Regions from separate parts of the Streptomyces sp. NPDC127177 genome, predicted to be linked through region 2. Evidence: riboswitches for the same ligand, from Rfam matches in the RefSeq annotation. Region 2 holds a riboswitch; each other region holds the start of a gene.
The links. A riboswitch is a leader RNA that binds a small molecule or an ion and turns the genes downstream of it on or off. The one in region 2 is predicted to bind cyclic di-AMP.
Positions count from the first base shown of each region.

Region 1: it holds a riboswitch for cyclic di-AMP, as region 2 does, so the genes downstream of both, ACFVJX_RS07900 (transglycosylase SLT domain-containing protein) here and ACFVJX_RS27705 (NlpC/P60 family protein) in region 2, are expected to answer to the same signal.
Region 3: it holds a riboswitch for cyclic di-AMP, as region 2 does, so the genes downstream of both, ACFVJX_RS14415 (transglycosylase family protein) here and ACFVJX_RS27705 (NlpC/P60 family protein) in region 2, are expected to answer to the same signal.
Region 4: it holds a riboswitch for cyclic di-AMP, as region 2 does, so the genes downstream of both, ACFVJX_RS31300 (peptidoglycan DD-metalloendopeptidase family protein) here and ACFVJX_RS27705 (NlpC/P60 family protein) in region 2, are expected to answer to the same signal.

Region 1 is NZ_JBHXUW010000008.1:26,362-29,924, reverse strand. Features, by position in the region: gene ACFVJX_RS07905 (MarR family transcriptional regulator) at 221-559, shown strand; cyclic di-AMP (ydaO/yuaA leader) riboswitch at 905-1,093, shown strand; gene ACFVJX_RS07900 (transglycosylase SLT domain-containing protein) at 1,097-2,002, shown strand; gene ACFVJX_RS07895 (dihydrodipicolinate reductase) at 2,236-3,315, shown strand; gene ACFVJX_RS07890 (carboxymuconolactone decarboxylase family protein) at 3,312-3,563, shown strand, end outside.
Region 2 is NZ_JBHXUW010000053.1:28,678-32,240, forward strand. Features, by position in the region: gene ACFVJX_RS27700 (hypothetical protein) at 1-318, shown strand, start outside; gene ACFVJX_RS27705 (NlpC/P60 family protein) at 485-1,636, opposite strand; cyclic di-AMP (ydaO/yuaA leader) riboswitch at 1,635-1,800, opposite strand; gene pcrA (DNA helicase PcrA) at 2,057-3,563, shown strand, end outside.
Region 3 is NZ_JBHXUW010000019.1:62,315-65,877, forward strand. Features, by position in the region: gene ACFVJX_RS14405 (cytochrome P450) at 1-528, shown strand, start outside; gene ACFVJX_RS14410 (transglycosylase family protein) at 664-1,611, shown strand; cyclic di-AMP (ydaO/yuaA leader) riboswitch at 1,923-2,094, shown strand; gene ACFVJX_RS14415 (transglycosylase family protein) at 2,099-2,833, shown strand; gene eno (phosphopyruvate hydratase) at 3,137-3,563, shown strand, end outside.
Region 4 is NZ_JBHXUW010000070.1:31,722-35,284, reverse strand. Features, by position in the region: gene ACFVJX_RS31315 (helix-turn-helix domain-containing protein) at 1-14, shown strand, start outside; gene ACFVJX_RS31310 (DUF6126 family protein) at 62-238, shown strand; gene ACFVJX_RS31305 (tyrosine-protein phosphatase) at 267-1,079, opposite strand; cyclic di-AMP (ydaO/yuaA leader) riboswitch at 1,470-1,662, shown strand; gene ACFVJX_RS31300 (peptidoglycan DD-metalloendopeptidase family protein) at 1,666-2,604, shown strand; gene ACFVJX_RS31295 (SGNH/GDSL hydrolase family protein) at 2,788-3,563, shown strand, end outside.

The DNA of each region.
Region 1 (3,563 bases), on a different contig from region 2:
CGGCAGGAGGTGCACGTCGTCCGCGTGCTTGCGCCATGGTGACGCGGTGCCCGGGGGAGTGGAGGGTGCTGCGGGAGAGGTCCCGGCGGTCGTGGGTGACCACGGTCCAGCGGTCCACGAGGCGGTCGGCCGGCTCGCTCATGCAGATCGGCGAGGAGGTGCTCCCGGAGCCGCCCGCCTCGGCCGGTGTGCGGCGGTCGGCGCCCGGGTGGCCCTCGTCGTGCCGAGCGACCTCCTCGGGCATCCGGACACCTCGGTGAGCTCGATCGCCGTGCACACGGGTCTGCCCCAGAGTCGGGTCTCGGGTGCCGTGGCCCGGCTGAAGGAGCCGGGCTCGATCGTGACGGCACCCGATCCGGCGGACGTCCGGCGGCAGCTGATCCGGCGGGCATCCGAGGTCTCGGAACGCGTGGCCGAGGTCAGGGCCGCGCCGGTCGACGGGGCTCTGGCCGCCGCGCTCGGCACCGATGACTTGCAGCGGCTGCTGGCGGTCACCGAGGCGCTCGATGTGCTGGCCCGTTATCTCACGCCGGAGGCTGTCGGTCGCCTCCGGCCTTGAGTAGGGGCGGGCTCCGGTGGGACGGGGTGACTTTCAGGTGCTGCCAAATGTCCTGATTGGGTAATTAATCCGAACTGCTCGTTATGACCACTCAGGGTGTGTTTTCGGGGGATCAAACATGGTGAATATTGACCAAATCGCTCCTTTCGGGCGCAGTGGCCAGCATCACTTTTCCGCCCACGGACGCAGGGCGTCGGGCTTCGGTTCCCTGCTGCGCCAAGAAAGTTGACTTCCGTCGCGAGGTCCCGATGTGAGCATTTCCTTTAATTGATCTTGTGGATCAATTGGGATTTGGAATTCCTGGCTTGTTTCGGTCGGTGTTTCTCGCTTACGGTCGCCGTCAATCCGGATGGAACGCCGAATCCTGCCGCCGTCCGGGAACCCGACCCACTCACGTACGGCAGGAGCGGGGGACCCAGTTTTGCCGCCGGTCCGGTATCCGGACCGGCTAGGGGTGAAGTCGCCATCACGTGCGGCCGGACATCTCCAGTCCGAACCCGACAGCTCACCTCGCAGGCGGCGGAGAGGAAATTCGTCATGCCCTTCAACGGTAAGCACCGTCGTTCCAAGTCCACCTCCCTGACCCGCGGTTTCATCGCCGTGAGCACCGGTGGAGTCGTCCTCGCACTGCCCCTGATCGGCGCCGGATCGGCTTCCGCCGCCCCGGCGCACGCTGCCGTCGCCGAAAAGGCCGCGGCCCCGACTTCCGTCGCTGCGAAGGAAATCGCCGCGCACAAGGCGGAGTCCACCGTCTATTCCGTCGTCTCCGGCGATTCGCTTTACAAGATCGCCCAGGGGCATTCCCTCAGCGGTGGCTGGGAGCGGCTCTACAAGGACAACCGGAGTGTCGTCGGCCAGAACCCCGACCTCATTCACCCGGGCCTCAAGCTGACCATCGGCGCCAAGTCCGAGGCTGTCGCGCCCAAGACGGCGCCGAAGGCCGAATCGAAGGCGAAGACGACCGAGTCGAAGCCGGCCGACGAGTCCAAGTCCGCGAACGGCGCCTCGCAGTCCTCCGACCGTGCCGAGGGAACCGGCCGCGCCGACCGTTCGGAGCGGACGGCCACCCCCGTCGCCGAGAACACCGCCGCCACCGCCCCCGCGCAGTCCGCGACCGCGTACACCGACGACCTCGACGGCTGGATCAAGGAGTCGCTGGCCGTGATGGCGCAGAACGGCATCCCCGGCAGCTACGACGGCATCTACCGCAACATCATCCGCGAGTCCTCCGGCAACCCGCAGATCGTCAACGACTGGGACTCGAACGCTGCCGCAGGCACGCCTTCGAAGGGCCTCCTCCAGGTCATCCAGCCCACCTTCGACGCCTTCCACGTGGCCGGCACGTCGACGGACATCCTGGACCCCGTCGCCAACATCACCGCCGCGTGCAACTACGCCGCGGCCACGTACGGCTCGATCGACAACGTGTTCGGCGCCTACTGACATCACACGGCTCCGCCCACGGGGTGAGTCGGCAGAAGGGGTGGGGCGGAGCCGTGAGGCTCCGCCCCACCCCTTCGCGCGTGCGGCCCGGACACCAGGAAGGCGGCCGGGCCCTCGCCCGGAGCCTTCGGAGCCGCCCCTCCGCCGGAACCCACGGCCCCCTCCGGCAGGCCTCGCAACCGGGTGCGCGATGGCACTATGAACCTTTCATCCCGCGCGCTACCCTCCGCCGCATGATTTCCACGGTGGTCTGGGGTACCGGCAATGTCGGCCGCGCGGCCATCCGCGCCGTCGAGGCCCATCCGGCCCTGAAACTGGCACACGTGCTCGTCCACGACCCCGGCAAGACCGGCCGTGACGCGGGCGACCTCGGCGGGCTCGGCCGCGATCTGGGCGTCGCGGCGAGCGATGACATCGACGCGGTGCTGGCCACCGCTCCCGGCGCGGTCGTGTACGCCGCCTCCGGGGACATCCGCCCCGACGAGGCGCTCGCCGACATCGTCAGGGCGGTCCGGACGGGCGCGGTGGTCGTCACCCCCGCCCTGTACGCGCTCTACGACCGGCACGGCGCGCCGCCCGAACTGCGCGATCCGGTCCTGGCCGCGGTCGCCGACGGCGGCGGCTCCCTGTTCGTCTCCGGCGTCGACCCCGGCTGGGGCAACGACGTGCTGCCCCTGCTGATCAGCGGACTCGGGAGCACGGTCGACGCGATCCGCTGCCAGGAGATCTTCGACTACTCCACCTACGACCAGCCGGACGCGGTCCGCCATCTGATCGGCATGGGACATCCCATGGAGTACGAGCCGCTCATGCTCGCGGCCTCGGTACCGACCATGGTGTGGGGTGGACAGATACGACTGATGGCCAGGGCCCTGGAGGTGGAGCTCGACGACATCCGGGAGACCATGGCCAGGCGCCCTCTGGAGACCACGGTGACCACCCGCACGATGGGCCGGTTCGAGGCGGGCACCCAGGGCGCGGTCCGCTTCGAGGTGCAGGGCATCGTCGGGGGCGAACCGCGCATCGTCATCGAGCACGTCACCCGCATCCACCCGTCCTGCGCCCCGGACTGGCCCACGCCGCCCGACGGCTCCGGAGCCCATCGCGTGATCATCGAGGGCCGTCCGCGCATCGAGGTCACGGTCGAGGCCTCCGACGAGGGCGAGAACCGCTCGGCGGGCGGCAACGCCACCGCGGTCGGCCGGCTGGTGAACGCCATCGACTGGCTGGTGGAGGCGGAGCCCGGACTCTACGACGCACTCGACGTCCCCCTGCGCCCCGCAGCCGGCAGACTCGGAAGGAAGCAGCCATGATCATCGACATACCCGAGGGCCAGGAACCGATCGGATACGTGTGGGGCGACATGGTCCCCGGCATCGGGATGGCCGCTGCGAACTTCTCACTGTCCGTGTACCAGCACACCTCCCTCGGTCTGCGGGAGTTCGAGGCCGCCCGGCTGCGGATCGCGCAGATCAACGGGTGTCTGTTCTGCCTCGACTGGCGCACCGAGCGGGACGGCGAAAAGGTCGAGGAGGAGTTCGCCGACGCGGTGGGCGAGTGG
Region 2 (3,563 bases):
ATCATCGGGATCGCCGCCCTGCTGGGTGGTTTCCTCACCCAGATGAAGGCGATGGGGGCGGGGACGGCGCGGTTCGTGCCGGGGATGCTGCACGGCGCGCTCACCATGCTGGTGACCGGTATCGCGCTGGTCGGGCTCGACCAGGCCGACGACCACCCCGTGAACAACGTCAAGATCGGCATCAAGCTGCTGATCCTGGTCGTCATCCTCGGCATCGTCTACGTCAAACGGGACGAGGAGAAGGCCGAGAAGGGCCTCTTCGCGGCGGTGGGCGGACTGACGGTCGTCAACATCTTCATCGCCACGCTCTGGACCTGAGCGGTCGTCGGCGACCGGTGACACATCACCGGCCGCCGACGGTTACGGCACGGCGTCCCGGTCGACCCGCCGGCCCTCCCGCCGCAGCGCCTCCTCCGCACCGGCTCGGTCCTCGGCCCACTCGTGGCCGCCGACCCGGCGATGACCGGGACCGTGCGGGCGGCCGCTAGCCCGGCCGCACGCTGCCGTAGATCGGCATGTAGTAGATCGACTCCTCGCGCACGTTCGCCCCCGGCTTGGGCGCGTGGATCATCATGCCGTTGCCCTTGTAGATGCCGACGTGGCTGATGTCGTCGTAGAAGAAGACCAGGTCCCCGGGCTGCAGATCCGCCGTCGCGATCCGGGTGCCGACGTTCACCTGGTCCCAGGTGGTCCGCGGAATGCTGACACCCGCCGCCTTCCAGGCCGCCTGGGTGAGCCCCGAGCAGTCGTACGACGACGGGCCGGTCGCCCCCCATACGTACGGCTTGCCCATCTGGGCCCTGGCGAACGCGAGGACCTTCTCGGCCTTCGTCGTGGCGCTGCTGTCCGAACCCGAGCCGGTGCCCGAGCCCGAACCGGTGTCCGTACCGCCGCCGGCCTCCTTGGCCTTGCGGTCGGCCTCCGCCTTCGCGGCGGCCTGCTTCTCGGCCAGCTCCGCCGCCTTGCGCTTGGCCTCCGCCTTCTTCTTCCGCTCCAGCTCCGCGAGGCGCGCCTTCTCCTCGGCGGTCAGCTTCGACAGCAGCGTGCGGGCCTCGGTCAGCTTGTTCTGGACGTTCTGCTTGCTGGTGCGCAGCCGGGTCTGCGACTCGGTGAGCGTCTCCAGGCCGGTCACCGCCTCGGCACGCTTCTTGGACGCCTCGACCTGCTTCGTACGGAAGTCCGTGACGGCCTGCTGCTGGTTCCTGGCCATCCGGTCCATGAGGTGCGTCTGGTCGAAGAACGACTGCGGGTCGTTGGCCAGGAAGAAGGTGGCCGTCGGTGCGAGCGCGCCGTCGCGGTACTGGGCGGCGGCGTAGTTGCCGAGCGTGCGCCTGGCCTCGTTCAGCTTCTGGGTGCGCTCGGCGATGTCGTCCAGCAGCGTGTCCACCTTGGTGCGCTGCTTGGCGGTGGCTTCCTTGGCCTCGTCGTAGTGCTGGGTCGCGGTGCCCGCTTGCCGGTAGAGGTCGTCGACCTTCTTCTGGACGTCCTCGATGCTGGGCTTCGGGGCCGGGGCCGCCAGTGCGCTCTGCGTGGAGAGCAGGGTCACCGAGGCGAGTGCCGCCGTCGTGAACCCGATGGCCGGTGTGGTGCTGCGCACCCGGGGGCGCGGTTTGCGATGCGAGGCCAAGGCCGGCATCTCCTTCCGTGGACCGCCTACCGGGTTAGCTGTCGGGTTCGGGCGGAACGGAAGGCTGCCCTACGGTCCTGGTGGGAGGTTCGGACCGATTCACCCCGGTGATGCGTGTGGGTCCCCGGTTCCGGGCTCCCGCACGGGCAGCCCGAATTCGGCGTGGACGTCCGCTCGGCGTGGTTCGCCTCGGGGGTACGGGCCGCCCGAACGAGCACGCTAGCCAACTCATGGTGTCGCTGTGAAGGTTGATGTTCGATATGCCCGATACATTTTCGTGACCTTGCGGAACCTGCCCGCTCCCGGCGGGATGAGCGGCCGGGAACCCTGCGCAGAGTGGGAAGCGGCTCACCGTGCGTGTTCCCGGCCGGTGCGCGTTCTCCCCATGCGGCCCCGGGTGTCAGTGGGGCGCCCTAGACTCGTACAGCGATGAGCAGCCTCTTTGACGACAGTTTCCTGGCCGGCCTCCAGCAAGCGGAGGACGGGCCCCCGCCGCCCCCCGAGGACTCCGCACCCGAAGCGGTGCCGGAGGACCTCTTCTCGGGCGTGTTCGACGGGCCTCCGTCGCCCCGCGACGCGTACTACCGCGACGGGGCGCACCGCCCGGTCATCGACGCCGCCGCGCTGCTCGACGGGCTGAACACCGAGCAGCGCGCCGCCGTCGTGCACGCGGGTTCCCCGCTGCTCATCGTCGCCGGGGCCGGTTCGGGCAAGACCCGGGTGCTGACCCACCGCATCGCCCATCTGCTGGCGGAGCGCGGGGTGCACCCCGGCCAGATCCTCGCGATCACCTTCACCAACAAGGCCGCCGGTGAGATGAAGGAGCGCGTCGAGCAGCTCGTCGGGCCCCGTGCCAACGCCATGTGGGTGATGACCTTCCACAGCGCGTGCGTACGGATCCTGCGCCGCGAGTCGAAGAAGCTCGGTTTCACCTCCTCGTTCTCGATCTACGACGCCGCGGACTCCAAGCGGCTGATGGCGCTGGTCTGCCGCGACCTCGACCTCGACCCGAAGCGCTTCCCGCCCAAGTCGTTCACGGCGAAGGTGTCGAACCTGAAGAACGAGCTGATCGACGAGGAGACCTTCGCGGGCCAGGCCGCGGACGGCTTCGAGAAGACGCTCGCCCAGGCCTACGCGATGTACCAGTCCCGGCTGCGCGAGGCCAACGCGCTGGACTTCGACGACATCATCATGACGACGGTCCACCTGCTCCAGGCCTTCCCCGACGTCGCCGAGCACTACCGCCGCCGCTTCCGGCACGTCCTGGTCGACGAGTACCAGGACACCAACCACGCCCAGTACACCCTCGTACGGGAGCTGGTCGGCCCGGCCGGACCCGAGGACGCCCCCGCCGAGCTGTGCGTCGTGGGTGACGCGGACCAGTCGATCTACGCCTTCCGCGGCGCGACCATCCGCAACATCCTCCAGTTCGAGGAGGACTACCCGAACGCGACCACGATCCTGCTGGAGCAGAACTACCGCTCCACGCAGACGATCCTGTCCGCCGCCAACGCCGTCATCGAGCGCAACGAGAGCCGCCGCCCGAAGAACCTGTGGACCAACGCCGGCACCGGCGCCCGCATCACCGGTTACGTCGCGGACACCGAGCACGACGAGGCGCAGTTCGTCGCCGACGAGATCGACCGGCTGACCGACGCGGGCGACGCCAAGGCCGGTGACGTCGCGATCTTCTACCGGACGAACGCGCAGTCCCGTGTCTTCGAGGAGATCTTCATCCGGGTCGGCCTCCCCTACAAGGTCGTCGGCGGGGTGCGCTTCTACGAGCGCAAGGAGGTCCGGGACGTCCTGGCCTACCTCCGCGTCCTCGCCAACCCCGAGGACACCGTCCCGCTGCGCCGCATCCTGAACGTGCCCAAGCGCGGCATCGGCGACCGGGCCGAGGCGATGATCGACGCCCTGTCGCTGCGCGAGAAGA
Region 3 (3,563 bases), on a different contig from region 2:
CTGTTCGCCGGCTTCGAGACGACGGTCAACCTGATCGGCAACGGCGTCCACACCCTGCTGAACCATCCGGAGCAGCGCGAGCGGCTCCAGCGGTCCCTGGCGGCGGGGGAGACGGATCTGCTGGCCACCGCCGTCGAGGAACTGCTCAGGTACGACGGTCCGGTGGAGCTCGCGACCTGGCGGTTCGCCACCGAGGCGCTGACGATCGGCGGGCAGCGGGTCGCCGAGGGGGACCCCGTGCTCGTGGTGCTGGCGGCGGCCGACCGGGACCCCGGGCGCTTCGACGGACCGGACACGTTGGACCTCGCCCGGCGTGACAACCAGCACCTCGGTTACGGGCACGGCATCCATTACTGTCTGGGAGCACCGCTCGCCCGCCTCGAGGGGCAGGCGGCGCTCGCCACGCTGCTGAAACGCCTTCCGGATCTGCGGCTTGCGGTGGAACCTGCCGATTTGCGCTGGCGTGGCGGGCTCATTATGCGCGGACTGCGCACACTTCCGGTGGAGTTCACTCCCGAACGGGTTTAAAAGGAAAGTGACACTCTGTCAACTCTGTGACTTTCACGTGATCTGCGCTGCATCGACTTGTGACACACGTTCGAGTCCCGCTAGGTTCACCGTTCGACTCACCAGTCACTCGTCAGTCACACGGAAGGCATTCCCATGGGCTCCGCGAACGGCAGACACCGTCGCCCTCGTCAGGCACCCGCGATCATCGTCGCCGCAGGTGTGACCGGCTCGGCCATCGCCATCCCCCTGCTCGGCGCGGCCGGCGCGCACGCCGCCGACGCCTCGACCTGGGACCGGGTCGCCGAGTGCGAGAGCGGTGGCATGTGGAGTGCCGACCTCGGCAACGGCTACTACGGCGGCCTGCAGTTCTCGCAGGAGGTCTGGAAGTCCTACGGCGGCGACTCGTACGCCCCCCGGGCGGACCTCGCCAGCCGCTCGCAGCAGATCGCCGTGGCGGAGAAGGTCCTGGACGACCAGGGCCCGAAGGCGTGGCCGAGCTGCGCCGTCGTCTCCGGCCTCGCCGAGGACGGGTCCCTGCCGGGCGTCGACCCGGGCAGCACGCCGTCCGCCGACCCGTCGGAGAGCGCGGACCCGGCGGAGAGTGCCGACCCGGCGAAGAGCGCGGAGCCGTCCGACGGGGCCTCCGAGGACGCGACGGACGCTCCCTCGGACGATGCCACCGACGACGCGGCAGGCAAGGAACGTACGTCGGACACCTCGAAGAGTCCGTCCGCCACGCCCTCGCCGTCCGGCTCGACCGACGCGAACGGCCCATCCGGCGACGCCTCGGACGGGTCAGGTGAGGGCTCGGAGACGGGTGGCAAGCACCGCGGCGCGCCGGCTCCCGACGAGAGCGGCGGCGAGCGGGACTCGGGGCGGCACGCCTCGCGGGGTGACGGTGACGCACGGGACAAGGACACACCGGCCGCTGACGGCACGTACACCGTCCGCGCCGGCGACAACCTCTGGGCGATCGCGCAGGCGCAGGAGCTGCCCGGCGGCTGGACGGAGCTGTACGAGGCCAACAAGGCGGAGGTCGGCTCCGACCCGGACCTCATCCTGCCTGGCCAGAGCCTGGACCTCGGCGTGAAGGCCGGATGAGAACAGCCCTGTGCGCGGTCTGATCAACAGCTGAAAACACCCTGAATCCGGGGTACTTAAGAGGCCTATGTCCCACTTTTGACTAAGTGAGACATGGGTCTCTTTGCGTGAACTGACGCATCTTGTCCGGGTGGTCCCTCCGCATCCGTTCCGACCTGCGCAAACATATGTTTTTCAGATGCAATTAAGGGCTGTTTATCCGGTATGTCTTTCTTTGATGTGGGGGTTGCGTGTGTTTACGGTCGGAACCGCTCGCACCGCGGGCCCCGTCGATCGTCACGCCGAATCCTGCCGTCGGTCGAAGGGAACAGACGCGTAAAGCGCCGTAGGCAGGAGCGGGGGACCCAGGTAAGCGCCGGGTCCGATCGTCGCAAGACGCATCGGGAACGGCTTGGGGTGAAGTCGTGCGCTAGGACGTGCGACCGGGCAACTCACTTGGCCCGAACCCGACAGCTCACCTCGTAGGCGTCGGTGAGGAGAAGTCTCGATGCTGCTCAACAGCAAGGGCAACAAGCACCGCCGCCCGTCCAAGGCCGTCCGTATCGCCACGCTCGCCGGTGTCACCGGTGCCGCCATCGCCGTGCCGCTCATGGGTGCGACCGGCGCCTCCGCCGCCTCCGTCTCCACGTGGGACGCCGTCGCCCAGTGCGAGTCCGGCGGCAACTGGTCCATCAACACCGGCAACGGCTACTACGGCGGTCTGCAGTTCTCGCAGTCCAGCTGGGCCGCCGCCGGTGGTACGCAGTACGCGGCCCGTGCCGACCTCGCCACCAAGTCCCAGCAGATCGCCGTCGCCGAGAAGCTCCTCGACATGCAGGGACCGGGCGCCTGGTCCTGCGCCGGTGCCGGCAACCTGAGCAACGACGGTGTCGACCCGGGCGTCGACACCGGCTCCGGCAAGACCGAGACCGCTCCCGAGCAGGGCTCGGCTCCGGCCAAGCAGGCCGAGCCGAAGAAGGCCGAGCGCAGCGAGGCCCCCTCCACCAACCGCTCGGACCGCTCGACCGCCCCCGAGGCGAAGAAGACCGTCACCACCCCGACCGGCGAGAAGGTCAAGAAGGGTGACGGCGAGTACAAGGTCGTCGCGGGTGACACCCTGAGCGAGATCGCGGCCGACCACAAGGTCAAGGGCGGCTGGGAGCAGCTGTTCAAGCTGAACAAGGACATCGTCGAGGACGCCGACATGATCTTCCCGGGTCAGCAGCTGCACCTGGCGAAGTAGTCCAGAACCCCGCTCCTTCGCGGAGCGGTCGGCACTCTCCTCGCCGAGCGCCCCGGTCCGGCCGCATCTTCCCCCCGTGCGTGCCGGGCCGGGGTCCGCGCGTTTCTGTGTTGATTGTTCAACTGTTGTAGTTACCGGCCAGTAAATTTCTGGCCGTATGCCCCTTAATGCCTGCCCTTGGGTCCTTTTTCGTCCCAGGGGACGGGCGCCCGGCCGACTGAGACGGCCGGGCCGGTTAGGCTCTTGTCGCAAGGCCAAAGTGACCCTGCACAACCAGCGTCATATCCCAGAAGGAGATGCCTCGTGCCGTCCATCGACGTCGTCGTAGCCCGGGAAATCCTCGACTCCCGGGGCAACCCCACGGTCGAGGTCGAGGTTGGCCTCGACGACGGCAGCACCGGCCGTGCTGCCGTCCCGTCCGGAGCCTCCACCGGTGCGTTCGAGGCCATTGAGCTTCGCGACGGTGACCCCAACCGCTACCACGGCAAGGGTGTCGAGAAGGCAGTCCTCGCCGTCATCGAGCAGATCGGCCCGGAGCTCGTCGGCTACGACGCGACCGAGCAGCGGCTGATCGACCAGGCGATGTTCGACCTGGACGCCACCGAGAACAAGGGCTCGCTCGGCGCCAACGCCATCCTCGGCGTCTCGCTCGCCGTCGCCCACGCCGCGTCCGAGGCCTCGGACCTGCCGCTGTTCCGCTACCTCGGTGGCCCGAACGCGCACCTGCTGC
Region 4 (3,563 bases), on a different contig from region 2:
TCCACCGTCGCTGAGAAGCCGTCCCCGCCGCCGGCACGTCCGGCGGCCAGAGAGGACTGTCATGTCCGATTCCGAGAACTACGATCCGCTCACCCCGGCCCGGCGCAAGGACTCCGATTCGCAGGAGAGGAAGATGCCGCGCGGCCTCGTCATCAGGCTGTTCGCCTATCTGGTGGCCGGGCACGTCGTCGCGGGCTTCCTCTACCTGCTGTTCGCGGTGGGGATGCACAACCAGTAGGAGCGAGGATGCGCCGCGCCGGATCCGCTCACGCGTCGTCCAGGAGCTGTTCGCGCAGCCGTTCCCGGGTGGCGGGCGTGATCTTCAGGGCTTCCGAGAGGTAGCGGTCGGTGCCGCCCCAGGTCTCGTCGATCGTGGCGAAGGCCGCGGCGAGGTATTCGCTGTGGGCTCCGAAGAGCGGGCTGAGCAGCTCCATCACCTCCGGCGACATCCCGGCCGCCGAGGTGTCGCTGCGGCGCACCCGGTAGCGGCGGTGGGCGTCGTTGGACTTGAGGTAGTCGGCCTCGATGGTCTCGCGCCCGACACCGACCGCGAGCAGCGAGACCGCGATCGAGAGCCCCGCCCGGTCCTTGCCGGCCGCGCAGTGCATCAGTGCCGGGACGCTGTCCTCGGCCAGGGCGTGCAGCACGCGGCTGTGCTCGGCGGTGCGTTCCAGGATGATCGTGCGGTAGGAGGCGACCATGCGGGCGGTGCCCTTGCCGTCGGCGAGGAGGCCGCGAAGCTCGTCCATGTTGCCGTCGCGCACCATCCGCCAGAACTCGCTGCCGTCGGCCGGGTCGGTGAGCGGGATGTTCACGTTGCGCACCCCGGGCAGCTCCACGTCCAGTCCGTCCAGCTTGTGGTCGGCGGCGTTGCGGAAGTCGAAGACGGTGTGCAGGCCGAGGCCGCCGAGGAACGCGGCGTCCTCGGCCGTGGCGCTCGCGAGGTGACCGCTTCGGAAGAGCCGCCCGTACCGCAGCCGTCGTCCGTCCGAGGTGGGCAGCCCGCCCAGATCACGGAAATTACGGACTCCCGCCAGCTCGGGTTCCGTCGACGGGGTCTGCGGCAACTGCTGCGTCACGGTCACTCCTGGAGGCTCTGCCGCCGACGCGTGTCGCCGACGGGTCCACTCTCGTGACGATACGACATCGGTGACCCAGGCAATCATCTCGGTAACCGCCCATGTGCGGGCTCCTGGGGGCAGCGATCGAAGCATGACATGTCTGGATTGTGGCTTTTAGTCGTACATGCCCTGCTTATAGGGGAGATGGTCACCTGCTCGTGAGCGGGATCATATCCGTGACGGTGTGTGGCGGCGGCCGGTCCGGGTAATCCTTACGCCGCGCGGAAAGCCAAGATCCATAATCCACGGAGTGTGACGGGAATTCCGTGCCGAATTTCAGAACCGGAATCCGGGGTGGAACCCGCGGCTTGTTTCCGTCGTCCCGGCTCGCTTACGTTCACTCTCAATCCGGATGGAACGCCTAATCCTGCCGCCGTCCGGAATTCGCACCCACTCACCGTGTGGCAGGAGCGGGGGAACCAGGTAAGCCGCCGACCGGAGCGATCATCCGGCCGGCTCGGGGTGAAGTCGCGCCAGGCGCGGCCGGGCATCTCCAGCCCGAACCCGACAGCTCACCTCGTAGGCGCCGGAGAGGAAATTCTTCATGCCCACACCGGGTAAGCACCGCCGTCCGAAGTCCAGCACCATCGCCCGCGGCGTCGTCGTCGCGAGCGCCGGCGGAGCCGTCATCGCGCTTCCGCTGCTCGGCGCCACCGGTGCCAACGCCGCGGAGCACGCCGCTCCCGCCACCGCGAACTCGGCCGCCGCCGCGCACGCCACCCCGGCCAAGCCGGTCGCCGACAAGCAGTCCGGCTCCAAGACGTACTCCGTCGTCTCCGGCGACTACCTGTCGAAGATCGCCGCCCAGCACAAGCTCAAGGGCGGCTGGGAGAAGCTCTACCAGGACAACCGCAAGGTCGTCGGCGACAACCCGAGCCTGATCTTCCCGGGCATGAAGCTGACCCTCGGCGGCGCGGCCTCCGGCCACGCCTCGACCACCGGATCGCACACCTCCACCCCGTCGAAGGCCCCGTCGAAGGCGCCCGCCAAGACCGAGTCGAAGGCCTCCACGGCCTCCAACTCCTCCTCCTCCGACACCCAGTCGTCCGACGAGTCCTCGGCCGACCAGAGCACTGACTCCGGCTACGTCCACCCGGTGCCCGGCAACCACACCACCGAGTACCGCGCATCCGGCGCCAGCTGGTCCAGCGGCAGCCACACCGGTATCGACTTCCCGGTCTCCACCGGCACCAGCGTGAAGGCGATCACCTCCGGCACCGTCGTCACCGCCGGATGGGGCGGCGCGTACGGCAACGAGGTCGTCATCAAGCACGCCGACGGCCACTACTCGCAGTACGGCCACATGTCCTCGCTCTCCGTCTCGGCCGGCCAGACCGTGACCGCGGGCCAGCAGGTCGGCCTCTCGGGCGCCACCGGCAACGCGACCGGCCCGCACCTGCACTTCGAGATCCGCACGGGTCCGGCGTACGGCTCGGACATCGACCCGATCGCCTACCTGGCGTCGCACGGGATCAACGTCTGATCCGGGCAGCACGGGTCCGGTGAACCGGACCGGAGCAATACACAGAGGGACGGTGTGCGGCGGCGCACCGTCCCTCTGCTTATTCCCCGTTTACCAAAACCTGACCGGGTGGTCTATCTCACCACCCGTCAACCCCGTATTACGGTCGCGTAGGTCACATTCGAAGGTGCAGGATATGCCCTTGTGGCAGACGATTCGAGAAACATCCGACAGGGCGTCATCAACAGACAGGGCGCCATCGAGTCGTACGCGGCGATTGGCGACAGCTTCACCGAGGGAGTCGGCGACCTTGGCCCGGACGGAACATTCGTCGGCTGGGCGGACCGGTTCGCAGTGCTCCTCGCGGACCAGCTCCCGGACCTCGGCACGGAAGGCATCACAGGTGCCGTGCACGGGAACTTCAGGTACGCCAATCTCGCCGTACGAGGACGTCTCCTCGACCAGATAGTCGAGGAGCAGGTACCGCGTGCCAAGGAACTCGCCCCCGACCTGGTGAGTTTCTGCGCGGGCGGCAACGACATCATCCGGCCGGGCACCGACCCCGACGACGTGGCCGAGCGCTTCGAGCGCGCGGTCGCGGAGCTGACCGAATCGGTCGGCACCGTCATGGTCACCACCGGCTTCGACACCCGCGGCGTTCCCGTCCTGCGCCATCTGCGCGGCAAGATCGCCACCTACACGGCGCACGTGCGGTCCATCGCGGACCGCTACGACTGCCCGGTGCTCGACCTGTGGTCGCTGCGGTCCGTGCAGGACCGGCGCGCATGGGACGGCGACCGGCTGCACCTCTCGCCCGAGGGGCACACCCGGGTCGCGCTGCGCGCCGCCCAGGTCCTCGGCCTCGACGTACCGGCCGACCCGGACCAGGAATGGCCGCCGCAGGTCCACCGGGGGACGCTCGAGGTCCGGCGCGACGACATCCACTGGGCGCGCGAGTACCTGGTGCCGTGGATCGGTCG